Regions from separate parts of the Streptomyces sp. P9(2023) genome, predicted to be linked through region 2. Evidence: riboswitches for the same ligand, from Rfam matches in the RefSeq annotation. Region 2 holds a riboswitch; each other region holds the start of a gene.

What was found. Region 2 has a riboswitch for cyclic di-AMP ahead of Q5762_RS35075 (M23 family metallopeptidase). Riboswitches for the same ligand answer to the same signal wherever they lie in the genome.
Region 1: linked by a shared signal. The riboswitch ahead of Q5762_RS16840 (LysM peptidoglycan-binding domain-containing M23 family metallopeptidase) and the one ahead of Q5762_RS35075 (M23 family metallopeptidase) in region 2 are both predicted to bind cyclic di-AMP.
Region 3: linked by a shared signal. The riboswitch ahead of Q5762_RS19090 (M23 family metallopeptidase) and the one ahead of Q5762_RS35075 (M23 family metallopeptidase) in region 2 are both predicted to bind cyclic di-AMP.
Region 4: linked by a shared signal. The riboswitch ahead of Q5762_RS11835 (LysM peptidoglycan-binding domain-containing protein) and the one ahead of Q5762_RS35075 (M23 family metallopeptidase) in region 2 are both predicted to bind cyclic di-AMP.

What each region holds. Positions count from the first base shown of each region.
Region 1 covers NZ_JAUPWM010000010.1:94,890-99,065, reverse strand. Annotated here, with positions in the region: gene Q5762_RS16850 (STM4011 family radical SAM protein) at 1-89, shown strand, start outside; gene Q5762_RS16845 (SGNH/GDSL hydrolase family protein) at 76-888, opposite strand; gene Q5762_RS16840 (LysM peptidoglycan-binding domain-containing M23 family metallopeptidase) at 1,057-2,046, opposite strand; cyclic di-AMP (ydaO/yuaA leader) riboswitch at 2,051-2,223, opposite strand; gene Q5762_RS16835 (tyrosine-protein phosphatase) at 2,600-3,412, shown strand; gene Q5762_RS16830 (DUF6126 family protein) at 3,428-3,592, opposite strand; gene Q5762_RS16825 (XRE family transcriptional regulator) at 3,613-4,176, opposite strand, start outside.
Region 2 covers NZ_JAUPWM010000054.1:21,049-25,224, reverse strand. Annotated here, with positions in the region: partial or broken gene Q5762_RS35085 (TipAS antibiotic-recognition domain-containing protein) at 1-146, shown strand, start outside; gene Q5762_RS35080 (PP2C family protein-serine/threonine phosphatase) at 378-1,580, shown strand; cyclic di-AMP (ydaO/yuaA leader) riboswitch at 1,817-1,964, shown strand; gene Q5762_RS35075 (M23 family metallopeptidase) at 1,976-3,082, shown strand; gene Q5762_RS35070 (aldo/keto reductase) at 3,188-4,144, shown strand; gene Q5762_RS35065 (PrsW family intramembrane metalloprotease) at 4,157-4,176, opposite strand, start outside.
Region 3 covers NZ_JAUPWM010000013.1:37,952-42,127, forward strand. Annotated here, with positions in the region: gene Q5762_RS19075 (GNAT family N-acetyltransferase) at 1-258, opposite strand, end outside; gene Q5762_RS19080 (HPr family phosphocarrier protein) at 435-716, shown strand; gene Q5762_RS19085 (GntR family transcriptional regulator) at 877-1,560, opposite strand; gene Q5762_RS19090 (M23 family metallopeptidase) at 1,730-2,524, opposite strand; cyclic di-AMP (ydaO/yuaA leader) riboswitch at 2,537-2,703, opposite strand; gene Q5762_RS19095 (pitrilysin family protein) at 2,900-4,176, opposite strand, start outside.
Region 4 covers NZ_JAUPWM010000006.1:207,256-211,431, reverse strand. Annotated here, with positions in the region: gene Q5762_RS11840 (phosphoribosyltransferase family protein) at 1-803, shown strand, start outside; gene Q5762_RS11835 (LysM peptidoglycan-binding domain-containing protein) at 851-1,723, opposite strand; cyclic di-AMP (ydaO/yuaA leader) riboswitch at 1,728-1,884, opposite strand; gene Q5762_RS11830 (phosphocholine-specific phospholipase C) at 2,193-4,176, opposite strand, start outside.

The DNA of each region.
Region 1 (4,176 bases), on a different contig from region 2:
TGGAGACGCTGCCGCTGTACGACGTGTTCGCGGGCGGGGTCCTGGAACGGATCCCGGCCGCGAACGGCGCGGCGGTCAGAGGGGCATGAGGTCGCCGAGCGGCATGAGGTCGGGCCGCTTGGCCGCCACGTCGTCGCCCGAGCTCTCGCCCCGCAGCCGCCGTCCGATCCACGGGACGAGGTACTCCCTGGCCCAGTGGATGTCGTCGCGGCGGACCTCCAGGGTCCCCCTCGGCGGCAGCGGCGGCCAGGCCTGGTCCGGGTCGGCCGGCACCTCCATGCCGAGGACCTGGGCGGCGCGCAGCGCGACCCGGGTGTGCCCCTCGGGCGAGAGGTGCAGCCGGTCGTCGTCCCAGGCCCGCCTGTCCTGCACGGACTTGAGCGACCACAGGTCCAGGACCGGGCAGTCGTAGCGGTCGGCGATGGCCCGGACATGGGCGGTGTACGTGGCGATCTTGCCGCGCAGATGCCTGAGGACGGGGACGTCACGGGTGTCGAAGCCGGTCGTCACCATCACCGTACCGACGGCCGACGTGAGGTCGGCCACCGCGCGCTCGAAGCGCTCGGCGACGTCGTCCGGGTCGGTGCCGGGACGGATGATGTCGTTGCCGCCGGCGCAGAAACTCACCAGGTCGGGGGCGAGTTCCCTGGCCCTCGGAACCTGCTCCGCCACGATCTGGTCGAGGAGTCGGCCGCGTACGGCCAGGTTGGCGTAACGGAATGCGTCGTGCTCCGGCAATTGGTCGGCGAGCAGGACCGCGAAACGGTCCGCCCAGCCGACGTACTTCCCGTCGGGCCCGGGATCTCCCACGCCCTCGGTGAAGCTGTCACCGATCGCCGCGTACGACCCGAATAGGTTCACGTCTCTTGATCTCGAATCGTCTGCCACGGGAGCACATCTTTCCCTTATGGATGTGACCTACGCGACCGTAAGGAGGGGTTGACGCCGGGTGAGATACGCCACCGGTCAAGATTCCGCCAAGCCGGAATACGCCGCAGGGGCCCGGCACACCGAAGTGCCGGGCCCCTGCGGGGTGCTGCGGGTGGCGCGAAGGCGTCAGACGCCGACGCCGTGCTGGCGCAGGTACGCCAGCGGGTCGACGTCCGAGCCGTAGCTGGGAGTGGTCCGGATCTCGAAGTGCAGGTGGGGACCGGTGACGTTGCCCGTGGAACCCGACAGACCGATCTGCTGCCCAGCGCTCACGGTCTGACCGGCAGAGACGGAGAGGGACGAGAGATGGGCGTACTGCGCGTACTTACCGTCGGCCTGCTGAATGATGACCTCATTGCCGTAGGCGCCAGCCCACCCCGCCGAAACCACCGTTCCGGCCCCGACCGCCTTGAGGGTCGTGCCCGTGGACGCCGTGATGTCGATACCGGTGTGGTAGCCGGAGGACCACATCGAGCCGGGGGTGCGGTAGGAGGTCGTCACGCTCATGCCGTCGACCGGGGCGCCCCAGCCGGTGGCCGAGGACTGCGCCGGAGCGGACTGCGACTGCGTGGACCGGGAGGCCCGGGTGGACTCCACCGTGTCGCGCTCGGTGCCGCGCGAGCTGCGGGTCTCGCCGGAGCCGGAGGAGGACTTCTCCGCCTTGGGCGCTGCCTTCGGGGCGGCCTTGGGAGCCGCCTTGGGGGCCGCGGCCTTCGGGGCGGCCTTCGCCGTCGACTTGGCGCCGAGGGTGAGCTTCATGCCGGGCAGGATCAGCGACGGGTCCTCGCCGACGACCTGACGGTTGTCCGCGTAGAGCTTCTGCCAGCCACCCTTGAGGTCGTGCTCGGCGGCGATCTTCGACAGGTAGTCGCCGGGGACGACGGAGTACGTCTTCGGCTTCGCGGCGGGAGCGGCGGGAGCCGCGACCTTCGCGGGAGTGGCGGCGACGGCGGCGACCTTCTCGGACGTCACGGCCGGCGCGGCGTTCTCGGCGGCGTGGGCGCCGGTCGCACCGAACAGCGGCAGGGCGACGACGGCGCCGCCGGTGCCGGCGGCGACGATTCCGCGCGTGATCGGGTTGACCTTGGGACGGCGATGCTTACCCTTCGCGGGCATGGCGAATTCCTCTCCGTCGCCTACGAGGTGAGCTGTCGGGTTCGGACTGGAGATGTCCGGTCGCGCTCTCACGCGACTTCACCCCGAGCCGTCCGGATCGACCGGTGCGGCGTACTTACCTGGGTCCCCCGCTCCTGCCTTACGTGGATGGGTGCGGATTCCGGGCGGTGGCAGGATTAGGCGGTCCGACCGGATTGACGGTGACGCTAGACGAGCGAGGTCGAGGCGAACAAGCCGCCGGTTTCCGATCGCATTCCACGGCGTGATATCCGCATCGAATTCCGGTCACCCTCCGTGGATGACGGAGGATCGATTTCCTTTTCCGGTACGGGGATTGGCCGGGATGATCAGGCACGGTCCGTCACCTTTATGACGCTGCTCACGCCCCGATTTCCATCTCCCCTGTAATCAGGGCGCGTTATACCGAAGGGCTCAATTCGGACAGAACACCCATTCCCCTACCCAGGGGTGCGCACGGACGGTGCCACCCGGGATGATTGCCCCAGGAATCGGTCAGCGACCGATCGCGATCCGTCAACCTTCAGGAGCACTCGTGACGCAGCAGCTGCCGCAGGTCCCGTCGACCGAACCCGAGCTCACCGGGGTACGCAACTTCCGGGACGTGGGCGGACTGCCGACCATGGACGGCGGGTCGGTGCGGTTCGGACGCCTCTTCCGCAGCGGCCACCTCGCCCACGCCACCGAGGAGGACGCGACGTTCCTCGCCACCCTCGGACTCCACACGATCTTCGATTTCCGCAATCAGGCGGACGTGAAGGTCGAGGGACCGGACGTCGAGCTGCCCGGTGTACGGAATGTGAACATACCGCTCAACGACCCGGCCGACGGCAAGGAGTTCTGGAAGCTGGTCTCGTCCGGGGAGCTGGAGCAGCTCCGCGCCATCCTCGGCGACGGCAAGGCAGCAACCCGAATGTCCGATTCGTACCGGCAGATGATCGTCGATCGGACGGCGGAGCACAGCCGCATCCTGCACGCGCTGGCCGAGGACAGCGTCCCCGCGCTCATGCACTGCGCGGCCGGCAAGGACCGGGCGGGCCTGGCGATCGCCATCTCGCTGCTCGCGGTGGGCGTCGAGCGCGGCGCGATCGAGGCCGACTACGTGAAGTCGAACGACCCGCACCGCCGCTACAAGGTACGCCGCAGCTCCACCGCCGCGGACGGGATGTCACCCGAGGTGATGGAGCTGATCAGCCCGCTCTTCGACGCGCGGGTGGAGTATCTGCGGGCCGCGTTCGAGACGATGGAGCAGGCCTGGGGAACGGTCGAGAGCTACCTCACCGACGGCCTGAAGCTCTCCCCCGAGACCCGGGCGCGGCTGCGCGAGCGCTTCGTCGAGCAGGCCTGAGCCGCGGCCCGTCCCCTACTGGTTCTGCCCGCCGAGCATGAACAGCAGATAGAGGAAGCCGGCGAAGAGATGCCCGGCCACCAGGTAGGCGAAGAGCCGGAGCACCAGCCCCTTGGGGAACTTGCCGGCCTCGCGCTCCTCGCCGGTGACCGGTGCGCGCTTCGCGGACTTCTCGGACATAACGACCTCTCTCGGAGGGCTCAGCGCAGATGCGGGACTCCGTCGCCGAGGCACAGCTCGGCGGCGGGGCTCTGCATCAGCGTGTGGACGAAGAGCAGCTCGGCCCCACCGCGCCCGGCGGCGCCGATACGGTGCGGGGTGAGCGAGTCGAAGTGCGCGCTGTCCCCGGGGTCGAGGACATGTACGGCGTCGCCGAGCGCGAGCCGCACCTGCCCTTCGAGGACGTGCAGCCACTCCTCCCCGGGATGGACGCGCACGATGTCGGCCCGGGTGGCGTACGGCACGTGGACGCGGAGCGCCTGCAGGGCGCGGCCTGCTCCCCCGGCCTGGCGGTAGGTCCAGCCGTCCGCCTCGACGGGTTCGGACCGGCCGGCCCGGACGATCGGATCACGCTCGGGCGGGATCTCGCCGAGGAGTGCGGAGACCGTCGTACCGTAGATACGGGCCAGGGCCAGCAGCGTCGGGAGCGAGGGCTGGCGGTGGCCCGTCTCGAGCCGGGAGAGGTGTGCCGCGGAGAGCCCGGCCCGCTGCGCGGCGGCCTCCAGGGTCAGTCCGCGCCGCCGGCGAAGGCCGCGCAGCTGCGG
Region 2 (4,176 bases):
CGAAGCCGACGAAGGAGTACGTGACCGGCCTCGGCCGGATGTACGTCGACGACCCGCGCTTCACCGTCAACTACGACCAGCACGGCGAGGGCACCGCCCTTCTCGTCCGGGACGCGATGAAGGTCTACGCGGAGCGGAACCTGTAGCGGAACCTGTCACGGAGGCGGCGGTCCTTGTCCCCCACATGGCCGAGCGGGGGTCGCAGCGCGGCGCGGCTCCCGCCACCCTGGGGAGGGCGCGGTACCGTCCGTCGCCGTGCCGTGTACGGACCGGGCAGGAGAGCACAGGTGGGCCAGGGGCAGGGCCGGGGGAAGGGCAACGGGAACGGCCGGGGGAACGGGCGGGCGAACGGGCAGAGGAACGGGTGGGTCTACGGACTGGGCGGCGGTCCGGCGAACGGCCGCGGCGGCCCGCAGGCGAACGGGCTCGACCGGCCGGCGGGCGGGGGCCGGGCGCCGCGCGGCGGGCGGGCCGAGCGGGCCCGCCGGTTCATCCGGGCGCTGCCGCCGCTGGTGATCCTCGGCGGAGTCGTCTTCGACCTGTCCACCCCCGCCTCGTACACGGCCTCCCCGATGTTCTCGGCCGCGCCGCTCATCGCCGCGCCCTTCTTCTCGATGCTGACGACGCTGGTCACCTGCATCGCCGCGGTCCTCGCCAGCGTCGGGCTGCACCTCTACAACGACACCGCCACCGACGTCCCCGCCCTCACCGGGACCCTGACCGTCGTCACCGTCTCCGCCCTCGCCCTGCTCATCAACCGGGTCGTGCGCCGCAGCGGCGAACGGCTCGCGTCGGCGCGGGTGATCGCGGAGACCGCGCAGAAGGCCGTGCTGCCGACGCCCGCCGAGCGGATCGGCGGGCTCCAGGTCGCGGCCCGGTACGAGGCCGCGCAGGCGGACGCGTTCATCGGCGGTGACCTGTTCGCCGTCCAGGACACCCCCTACGGGGTACGGCTGGTGGTCGGTGACGTGCGCGGCAAGGGGCTGGACGCGGTCGAGGCGGTCGCGGTCGTGATCGGCGCCTTCCGGGAGGCGGCCGAGCAGGAGTCGAGTCTGGAGGGCGTAGCGCAGCGGCTCGAACGGGCGCTGGCCCGGGAGGGCACGCGCCGCTCCGGCCTCGACGCCTTCGAGGGCTTCACCACCGCCGTCCTGGCCGAGATCCCGCGCGGCGACGGGCGGGTACGGATCGTCAATCGCGGCCACCCCGAACCGCTGCTGCTGTACGCGGACGGGGGCCTGGCGCTCCTGGAGCCGACCGAGCCCGCGCTGCCGCTGGGCATGGGCGAGCTGGCCGCCTGGCCGGACCGGGCCGACGAGGCCCCGTACCCGCCGGGCGCCACGCTCCTCCTCTACACCGACGGCCTCTCCGAGGCGCGGGACGCGGCGGGGGACTTCTACGAACCGGCCGAGCGGCTCGCCGGGCGGATCTTCCCGGGGCCGGAGGAGCTGCTCGACGCGCTCGTCGACGACGTCCGCCGGTACACGGGCGGCGGGGCCACCGACGACATGGCGCTGCTCGCGGTGAGCCGGCCCGCAGAGGGCCAGCCGGACCGGCGCCGGACGATGCCCGTGGTGCCCTGACCGACGCGGTGACAGTCACTGTGACCATCCGTAGTGGAGAGGTACCGCTGCGATAACAATTGATGCACCGTCAGTTCCCGGTTCCCTGTGAAAGTCTGGACTGAAGCAGGATCAAATCGGTCTGTACCAGCTCAATCTCGCGGATGATCAACAGGAACAGCTTGGAATCCGGCCCTCGCGTCTATTAACGTTCGATAACGCAGCGCGGTCGTCCCAGCCGTCGTAAGAGACGGCACCGTGCGCACGCGCCGAATCCTGAAAGGGAACCGGGGAACCACTACTTGGGGTGAATCGGACACCGTCGTACTCGTACGACACCGTCCGTAGGAGACCTTCCTGCTCCGAACCCGTCAGCTAACCCGGTAGGCGAGAAGGAAGGAAAGGAGTACGCCTCCGTGGCGTCCAACAGCCCTGCCCCTGAAGGTCTTTCAGACAGGTTCAACGCGTTCGGCGCTCGTGGCGCCGCCGGGACGGACGACGACGCGACCACGTGGGGGGAGTGGAACCCCACCGAGGACTCCCTGCGCCAGCAGGCCCGTTCGGGTGGCCGCCACCGTGTCGTGAAGCAGCGCTCCGGCTTCGCCCGCTCCTCCACCGTCCTCGGCGTCGGTGTCATCGCGGCCGTCGGCGCGGGCGGCATGGCGACCGCCAAGGACAAGCCCCCGGTCTCGATATCGCTCCCCGACCTCAACCTGCCGGACGCCTCCGAGCTGCCCGGCGTCGGCGAGTTCCTCTCCGACGGTGCTGAGGGCACGGACGGTTCGGGCTCCGGGACGAACAACCCGCAGCCGCTCACCGCCACCCTCGCCCTGCCGGCCGAGAGCGCCGGAAAGACCGCGGGGACCGAGAGCACCGCCTCCGCCGCGACGGCCGACGCCGGCGAGGCGCTGCGCGCCCGCATCCTCCAGCAGGCCGAGCAGCAGCAGGCCAACGCCGACGCCGCCGAGAAGGCCGCGGCGGAGAAGGCGGCCGCCGAGAAGGCCGCCGCCGAGGCCGCGGTCCAGGCCGAGAAGGCCGAGAAGGAAGCGGCCGCGGCGAAGAAGAAGGCCGAGGAGGAAGCGGCGGCGAAGGCCGAGGCGGAGCGTCTGGCGAAGCTCGCCGCGAGCTACTCGCTGCCCACGTCCTCGTACACCCTCACCTCCACGTACGGCCAGTCCGGCTCCATGTGGTCCTCCGGCCAGCACACCGGCCTCGACTTCGCGGCGCCCACCGGCACGCCGGTCAAGGCGGTGAACGGCGGCACGATCAAGTCGGCGGGCTGGTCCGGCTCGTACGGCTACCGGATCGTCCTGGAGCTGGAGGACGGTACGGAGGTCTGGTACGCGCACCTGTCCTCGATGACGGTGAGCGCCGGCCAGTCCGTGGGCACCGGCGACACCATCGGCCGCGTGGGCGCGACCGGCAACGTGACCGGCCCGCACCTGCACCTGGAGATCCACACCCCGGGCGGCTCGGGCCTGGACCCGGCGGCCTGGCTGGCGAACAAGGGCATCTCGGTCTGACGCGAGGGTGCCTCCCACGCCTCCCGACTCCGGCAGTCCTGGCGGCACCCCCCCGACGTCGGGGCTGCCGGAATACCCCGTCATGGGACGGTCGTTGACCGTCCCATGACCTCTCTCCGCCCGCTGGGCAGCTCGGACCTGCACGTCTTCCCGCTCGCGCTGGGCGGCAACGTCTTCGGCTGGTCCGCCGACCAGGCACAGACGTTCGCCGTCCTCGACGCCTACACCGCCGCCGGCGGCAACTTCGTCGACACCGCCGACATGTACTCCGCCTGGGCCGAGGGCAATCAGGGCGGCGAGTCCGAGACGCTGATCGGCAAGTGGCTCGCCGGCCGCGGCAACCGCTCCGAGGTCGTCGTCGCCACGAAGGTCGGCGCCCACCCCCGGTACAAGGGGCTCGCCGCGACCACGATCAAGGCCGCCGTCGAGGAGTCGCTGCGCCGCCTCGGCACCGACTACATCGACCTGTACTACTCGCACTTCGACGACCCGGCCGTCCCCGTCGAGGAGATCGTCACCGCGCTCGACCAGCTGGTGAAGGACGGCAAGGTGCGGGCCGTCGCCGCCTCCAACATCTCGCCCGAGCGGCTCCAGGCCTCCCTCGACTTCGCCGAGACCGAGGGCCTCGCCCGCTACGTCGCCCTGCAGCCGCACTACAACCTGCTCTCGCGCGACACGTACGAGGGCGAGCTCCTGGCCACCACCGAGCGGGCCGGGCTCGCCGCCCTCCCGTACTTCGCGCTGGCGTCCGGCTTCCTCACGGGCAAGTACCGCCCCGGGAAGACCGTCGACAGCGTCCGCGCCGAGGGCGCCGCCGAGCACGCCGAGACCGAGCGGGGCCGCCGGATCCTCGCCGCGCTCGACACCGTGGCCGAGGCGCACGAGGCGGAGGTCGCCACCGTCGCCCTGGCCTGGCTCGCCTCCCGGCCGACGGTCACGGCGCCGATCGCCTCGGCCCGTACGGTCGAACAGCTGCCGGCCCTGATGGCGGTGGCGGACCTGCGGCTGACGCCGTCGGAGGTGGACCTTCTGACGAAGGCGTCGGAGGCGTCGGAGGCGTAGGGGGTACGGGGGTCAACTCTGGTACGGGTTGT
Region 3 (4,176 bases), on a different contig from region 2:
GAGGCCCACCCGGTCGACGAAGTCGTGGTGGGTGAAGCGGTGCACGTCCTTGGCGGAGAGCCGCGGGTACGGCGCGAAGAAGCGGTAGTACTTCGACTCGTCGGAGACCTGCTCGTAGAAGCTGACCAGCCGGTCGGCGTCGTCGGCGGTGATGGGGCGGATGCGCGCGGTACCGCCGTCGCGGAGGACCACGTCCGCTTCCCAGTGGTCCGGGTAGTCGTGTTCCGGTTGCTCAGGCCGTTCCGACGCGCTCTGCATGGGGCAAGCGTACGGCCGGGATACGACACGGGCACCGGTCGCGCGGGGCGTGTGCACCATGCAAGGTAAGGAGGACCGATCGGCCCTGCGGAAGGGGCCGAAGGTCGGCACCGAGCACCCTGCGACCCGTGAGAGACTGGTCTAGACAACCCGCTTGAGACTTGAAGGGCAACACCATGGCTGAGCGCCGCGTCAACGTCGGTTGGGCCGAGGGCCTGCACGCCCGCCCCGCCTCCATCTTCGTCCGTGCCGCCACGGCCTCCGGCGTCCCCGTGACGATCGCGAAGGCCGATGGCAACCCGGTGAACGCCGCGTCGATGCTCGCGGTGCTCGGTCTGGGCGCGCAGGGCGGCGAGGAGATCGTGCTCGCTTCGGACGCCGACGGCGCGGAGGCCGCGCTCGACCGTCTGGCGAAGCTGGTTGCCGAGGGGCTCGAGGAGCTCCCCGAGACCGTCTGACGGAATTACGGATTTCCGAAGAAGCCGCACACGCCGACATCACGGCGGGTGCGGCTTCTTCGTTTCACCCGGCCGATTTCACCAGAATTCCGCGCGGCGCAAATCCGCGCAGCACAAAGAAAGCCCGACGAATTCCCGCTCTTTGTATACGGTCCGCTTGTTAATTCCGGCCGCTCGCCGTGTTGACGACGCGTTGCGAAACCCTCACACGTCCCCGCTCCGGGCGCTTCAGCCGGTGCAGCGACAGGGAGCGTTCGGCGTGCAGCGCGGTCAGGGTGCGGGCCCGCTCGGCGTCGCCGCGCGCCACCGCGTCGACGATCGCCCCGTGTTCCGCCCAAGCCTCGACGGGCTGGGCGGGGGCCTCGACCGTGTACGTCCAGGCGATCTTGTGCCGCAGCTGGGTGAGCATGGCGGTGAGCGCCGGGCTGCCCGAGGCCTGCGCCAGGGTCTCGTGGAACCAGCAGCCGAGCGAGCGCAGATCGTCGCCCTGGCCGCGCCTGGCCCGCTCCTGCCCCAGTCTGACCAGGCCGCGCAGCACCTTGAGGTGCGCCTGGGTGCGGCGCTGGGCCGCGCGCGCGGCGCCGAGCGGTTCAAGGAGCGACCGTACGTCGAGGAGGTCGGCCGCCTCCTGTTCGGTGGGCTCGGCCACGTGCGCGCCCGCGTGCCGGCGGGTGATCACGAAGCCCTCGGACTCGAGGGTGCGCAGGGCCTCGCGGACCGGGACGCGGGAGACTCCGTAGCGGCGGGCCAACTGCTCCTCGGTCAGTCGGCTGCCGCGCTCGAAGACCCCCGTGACGATGTCGTCCCGGATCGCCGTGCATACCGCGTGCGCGGGAATGCGCATGGTCGACCTCCGCCTTCATATGCGCGAAACCGGTTCTGCGGCGACTCTATTGCAGCGAGGCGGTATTTCCGACGGCTCCCCCGGAACCATGGATATCTTTTGGCCAGCGAAAAGCCCCGGCTCAGTACGAGCCGGGGCTTTTCTGACGTGCGGTGGGAGACCTCGTCGGTCAGACGTTCACGCCGCGGGCGCGCAGGTAGGCGACCGGGTCGATGTCGGAGCCGTACTCGGCGGTGGTGCGGGCCTCGAAGTGGAGGTGCGGGCCGGTCGAGTTGCCGCTCGAGCCCGAGATGCCTATCTGCTGGCCCGGGGTGACGGACTGGCCGACCGAGACACTGATGGCCGAGAGGTGCGCGAACTGGGTGTACGTGCCGTCGTTCATCCGGATGACGATGTTGTTGCCGTACGCGCCACCCCAGCCGGCCTCGACGACGGTGCCGGAGCCGACGGAGACGACCTTGGTGCCGTAGGAGGCCTGGAAGTCGGCGCCGGAGTGACTGCCGGAGGACCAGAGGGAGCCACCGGCCTTGTAGGCGGTGGTGAGGTGCGAGCCGGCCGCGGGGAGCTGGAAGGAGTTGAGGCGCTTGCGCTCGGCCTCACGGGCGGCGCGCTCCTTGGCCTCGCGGATCTCCTTGGCGCGGGCCTCCGCCTTGCGCTTGGCCTCCGCCTTGGCGCGGGCCTCGGCGATGCGCTTGGCCTCGGCCTCTGCGGCCTCGCGCTCCTGCGCGGCGGCCTGGGCGTCGATCGTCTCGGCGAGGGCGTTGTCGGCGACGACCACCTGGGTCAGGCCGGTGTCCTCCAGGGAGGGAGCCTCGGTGTCGGCGGCGAGCGCCGGGGAGGCGAGGGTGCCGATGACGCCGGTGGTGGCGAGGGTCGCGACGCCGGCGATGCCGGCGATGCCGGCGCTGCGGCGCGCCAGACGGCTCGGACCACGATGCTTCCCGGTGGCACGGGTGAACGCCATGTAGAGGCTGATCCTTTCCTTCCTTCTCGCCTACCGGGTTAGCTGACGGGTTCGGAGCAGGAAGGTCTCCTACGGGCCCCTCCGCACGGATGCGAAGGCGTCCGATTAACCCCAGGGACTTCGTGTGGGTCCCCGGCTCCCCAGGCTCGCGCCTGACGGGGACTCGGCGATGACTGTCCGATGCCGCGGGTGCGGCGGGTGCAACTGGCGAACAGCCGGACCGACGCTATGCGGATCGTCCGTCAATCACCAAAGAGACACGCCCGTTTGTAAGACTTGCCACAGGCCATACACCCGCCCTTCGCTTCAATTCGGACAAACGGAAGGACCCCGACGTATCGCCACGTCGGGGTCCTTCGGCAGAGCGAAACCCAATCAGCCGGTGACGACCGTCACTTCGCCGATGCCGAGGGCGCGCACCGGCTCCAGGATCTCCGAGGCGTCGCCGACGAGGATGGTGACGAGCCGGTCCACGGGGAAGGCGTTGACGACGGCCGCCGTCGCCTCCACCGTGCCGGTCTCGGCGAGCCGCGCGTACAACTGCGCCTGGAAATCGTCCGGGAGGTGCTGCTCGACCTGGTCTGCGAGGGTCCCCGCGACGGAGGCGGCGGTCTCGTACTTGAGCGGTGCCACGCCCACCAGGTTCTGCACGGCCACGTCGCGCTCGGCGTCGGTCAGGCCCCCGGCGGCGAGGGTGCGCAGCACCTTCCACAGGTCGTCAAGTGCCGGGCCGGTGTTGGGGGTGTCGACGGATCCGCTGATGGCGAGCATGGAGGCGCCGTGCCCCGCACCGTCGGAGCGCAGCACCTGGCCGAAGGCCCGGACACCGTAGGTGTAGCCCTTCTCCTCGCGCAGGACGCGGTCCAGGCGGGAGGTGAGCGTGCCGCCGAGGCAGTACGTGCCGAGGACCTGGGCGGGCCAGACGCGGTCGTGCCGGTCGGCGCCGACGCGGCCGATCAGCAGCTGGGTCTGGACGGCGCCCGGGCGGTCCACGATGACCACACGGCCGGTGTCGTCGGCGGTGATCGGCGGTACGGGACGGGGCTCGGCGGTGTCGCCCGTCCAGGCGCCCAGCGTCTCGGCGAGGATCTTGTCCAGGTCCACGTCGGTCAGGTCGCCGACGACCACCGCGGTGGCCGTGGACGGCCGGAGGTGCGCCTGGAAGAAGGCGCGGACGGCGGCGGCGTCGATGGCCTCCACCGTCTCCTCGGTGCCCTGGCGCGGCCGGGACATGCGGGAGTCGGCCGGGAAGAGCTCCTTGGAGAGCTGCTTGGCTGCCCGGCGGGCCGGGTTGGCCATCTCGTGCGGGATCTCGTCGAGCCGGTTGCGCACCAGCCGCTCGACCTCGGTGTCGAGGAACGCCGGCGCGATCAGGGCCTCGGAGAGCAGCCCGAGCGCCTTGGGCAGCCGGGAGACGGGGACCTCGAGGGAGACCCGTACGCCCGGGTGGTCGGCGTGCGCGTCGAGCGTGGCGCCGCAGCGCTCAAGCTCGGCGGCGAACTCCTCGGCGGTGTGCTGGTCGGTGCCCTCGGAGAGGGCACGGGACATGATCGTGGCGACCCCTTCGAGGCCCGCGGGCTCGGCCTCCAACGGTGCGTCGAAGAACAGCTCGACGGCCACGACCTGCTGGCCGGGACGGTGGCAGCGCAGCA
Region 4 (4,176 bases), on a different contig from region 2:
TCGCCCCGAGCGACTGGCCGGAGCGGATCGGCAGGGAGGCGGACGAGACCATCAGCGTCCACGAGCCGGAGTTCTTCTACGCGATCGGCCAGTTCTACGAGGACTTCTCGCAGACGCCGGACGAGGAGGTCGTCGCCTGTCTGGAGCGCCACCACGCCGGGCCCGGCGCGGGCGACCAGGACCCTGAGGTGCTGATGCCGGTGGGGGAGGTGGAGGTCGCGGGCCGGCTGGTGGTGCCCGAGGGCGCGCCGGGGATCGTGGTCTTCGCCCACGGCAGCGGCAGCAGCCGGCACAGCCCCCGCAACCGGGCCGTGGCGGAGAGCCTGAACCGGGCCGGTCTCGGCACGCTCCTCTTCGACCTGCTCACCGAGGAGGAGGCGGCCGACCGCGCCAACGTCTTCGACACCGAACTCCTCGCCGACCGGCTGGCCCGCGCCACCCGCTGGCTGGGCGGCCGGCCCGGCCTCGACGCACTGCGGACCGGCTACTTCGGCGCCAGCACCGGTGCCGCGGCCGCCCTGTGGGCCGCGGCCGACCCGCTGTCCGCAGTGGCCGCCGTGGTCTCCCGCGGCGGCCGGCCGGACCTCGCGGGCCCGCGCCTCGGCCAGGTCCGGGCCCCCACGCTGCTGATCGTGGGAGGCCACGACCCGCTCGTGCAGGAGCTGAACGAGGCGGCCCAGCGACAGCTCAGCTGCGAGAACCGGCTCGTCGTCGTGCCAGGTGCCGGACACCTCTTCGAGGAGCCCGGCACCCTGGAACAGGTCGGCGAACTGGCGGCCGGCTGGTTCACCGACCACTTCTAGCCGTCAGGCCCGACCGCTTCCGGCTGTCGGTACGGGCCTGCCGGCTGTCAGTACGGGCCGTTGACGTTGTCGATGGAGCCGTACCGGTCCGCCGCGTAGTTGCAGGCGGCCGTGATGTTGGCGACCGGGTCGTACAGGTCCATCGAGGTACCGGGCACGTGGTAGGCGAGGAACGTCGGCTCGATCACCTGGAGCAGGCCCTTGGACGGGGTGCCCTTGGCGGCGTTGGAGTCCCAGTTGTTGATGGCCTGCGGGTTGCCGGAGGACTCGCGCATGATGTTGCGCTGGATGCCCTCGTACGAACCGGGGATGCCGTACTTCTGCATGACGTCCAGCGACTCGCGGATCCAGCCGTCGAGGTCGTTGGTGTAGCTCTTGGCGGCCACCTGGGTGGACTGGGTGGACTGCGCGGGAGCCTTCGCGGGGGCCGCCTTGGCGGGGGCGGTCCGCTGCTCCGAGCGGTCGGCGCGCTTCGTACTCGTCGTACGGGCCTTGGACTTCGGCTGCGCCGCCGGCTTCTTCGGGGCGGTGGCGGCCTTGCCGCGAAGCGTCAGTTCCAGACCGGGGTGGATAAGTGACGGGTTGTCACCCACCGCCTTGCGATTCGCCTGGTACAGCGCCTTCCAGCCGCCCCGCACGCTCTGCTCCTGTGCGATCACCGAAAGGGAATCGCCGCGGGTGACGGTATAGGTCGTCGGGGCGGAATTCCGCGCGGCCGGAATTGATTCCGCGATCTTCGCCGGGGCGCTGAGAACGGTCTTCTCGACCGGCGCGATCCCGGGGGCGGCGCTGGGCGCGGCATGCGCGGTGGCCGTGGCGACGAGGGGGAGGGCCAGTGCGGCCCCACCCGTGCTTGCCAGGGCGATACCGCGGGTCAGGGGACGTCGCTTGGGGCGCCGGTGCTTACCGTGTGCGGGCATGATGCAGTCCTCTCCGGCGCCTGCGGGGTGAGCTGTCGGGTTCGGGCTGGAGATGCCCGGTCGCATGTCGGCGACTTCACCCCGAGCCGTTCCGGAAATCCGGACCGGCGAATAGGTGGGTCCCCCGCTCCTGCCATCGGGTGAATGAGCGGTGTTTTCGGACGGTGGCAGGATTCGGCGTTCCGTCCGGGTGGAGGTGACCGTAGGCGAGAAATGTCGACTGAAACAAGACGCCGAATGAACGGGTCATTCCGAAGGTGGTTCCGGGCCGCGCGCGCCGCACCGAACTTCCTTGCCGGGCAAGGGAACGAAGCACGCGGAAAGGTCATCGCGGGCACCGGCGTGATTCGCCTCACCCGCCATTTCATATCGGACATGAGGGGAAATTCCGCCGAGTTGGGAAAAGGGACACAAGGGGGGATAAAAACCCTTTGTGTCCCTTTTGGTCGGAACGGTGGATGTGTGCGCGTCAGCCCGTGATGCTCGCGGCACCCGTCTCGATGTGGCCCGTGTAGCGGCGCGACCACGTGCCGTCGATGTCGGCCATGATCGTGAAGTCGTACCAGCCGTTGCTGTACGCCACGGCGTTGAAGAAGTCCTCGCGCGAGGAGTTCGCCGGCACCGTGTACGTCCACGGCCCGTCCGTGCGGTAGGCGTTCGAGCGGATCGTGAAGGTCACGGGGCCGGCCGAGGTGTTGGTCAGCTTGAAGAAGATCGCCGTCTTCCCGGTGCCCGGCTCCGTCGCGAACCGCGCCGCGACCTCGATCGCCTTCCCCGCCTTGGACGCGTCGCCGATGAAGCGCCGCAGGAAGCGGTTGGGGCCCATCATCGAGATGTCGTACTTGCCCGACCCGGACCCGAGTCCGATGTTGAAGTAGTCCGTGGACGTCGCGCCCGGGTCGACCGTGTACTGCCAGGCCGCCGTGTCCCGGTGCTGGTGCGGGTGGATCGTGAAGTGTGCCGCCCGCTTCGCCTGCGCGCCCTGGTTCGTCATCGAGAACCAGGCGAGGATCTTCCCCGCCGCGCCGAACTCGAACCGGTCGAGGTTTCCGTTGACCTGGTACGGCAGGGCTCGCGCCGGGCGCGTGCCGGACTCCTGCGCGGGCAGGGCGTTGTCCTGCGGCACGGGGTTGGGCAGCGGGCCGCAGGTCGACTGCCCGATGACCTTGGCCGTGGAGGGGAGACCCGAGGGGACGCCGTACACCGGGCGCGCGAAGTCGAAGACGCCCGTCAGGTCACCGGTGACCTTCCGCCGCCAGGCGCTGATGTTCGGGCAGGTCGCGGGCTTGCCGAGGGCGGCCGTCCAGGTCTCCATGAAGCGCAGCACCGAGGTGTGGTCGAAGGTTTCGGAGCTGACCCAGCCACCGCGCGTCCAGGGCGACATGACGAGCATGGGGACGCGGAACCCGAGGCCGATCGGCACGCCGTCGAGGTACTCGCCGGGGGTGCCGGGCGGGGCGACCGGCGGCGGCACGTGGTCGAAGAACCCGTCGTTCTCGTCGTAGTTGAGGAACAGTACGGTCGAGTCGAAGACCTCGGGGTTCGCGGCCAGCGCGCGGTAGACCAGGTCGACGAAGTGCGCGCCGTCGCCGGGCGGTGCGTAGGGGTGCTCGGAGAACGCCTCGCTCGCCACCACCCAGGAGACCTGCGGCAGCGTCCCGGCGACGACGTCCGCGCGGATCGCGGCGGCGATGTCGTCCGGCGTGGAACCGGTGACCTTCGGCACCGACCCCATGCCCCGGTCGTGCAGCGGGTCGCCCGGCCGCGCGTCGGTGAACTTCTTGAAGTACGCGAGGCCGTTGTCGCCGTAGTTGTCCTGGGCGTTCTGGTAGACCTTCCAGCTCACGCCGGCCCGCTGGAGCGCCTCGGCGTACGTCTCCCAGGTGAGCCCCGACTCGTCGCCGCCGTCCTTGCTGGACGCGTCGATCTTCCCGCTCCACAGAAACGTGCGGTTGGGGCCGGTGGCGCTGAGCGCCGAGCAGAAGTACGCGTCGCAGACCGTGTAGTTGTCGGCGAGGGCGTAGTGGAACGGTATGTCGCCGCGGTCGAGGTGGCCCAGGGTGCGGGTGTTGCCGACGCCCGTGACCCAGTTGTCCATCCGGCCCTTGTTCCAGGCCGCGTGCTGCGAGGTCCAGCTGTGCGGCAGGTCGCCGTTGCACTGGGCGAGGGTCTCGCCGTCGACACCGCCCGCCGGCGGGGTGGCGCTCAGCTTCCACGGGTACTGACGGCCGCCCCAGTTGGGCTGGTTGAACATGCCCCAGCCGCCGGGGATGTTGCCCGCCGCCCGGTCGCCGAAGCCGCGCACGCCGCGCAGCTTGCCGAAGTAGTGGTCGAAGCTGCGGTTCTCCTGCATGAGGACCACGACGTGCTTGACGTCGGTGATGGTGCCGGTCGCGGCCGAGGCGGCGGCCGACGCCGTACCCGTGGGCAGCGCCGCGCCCGCCGCGAGCCCT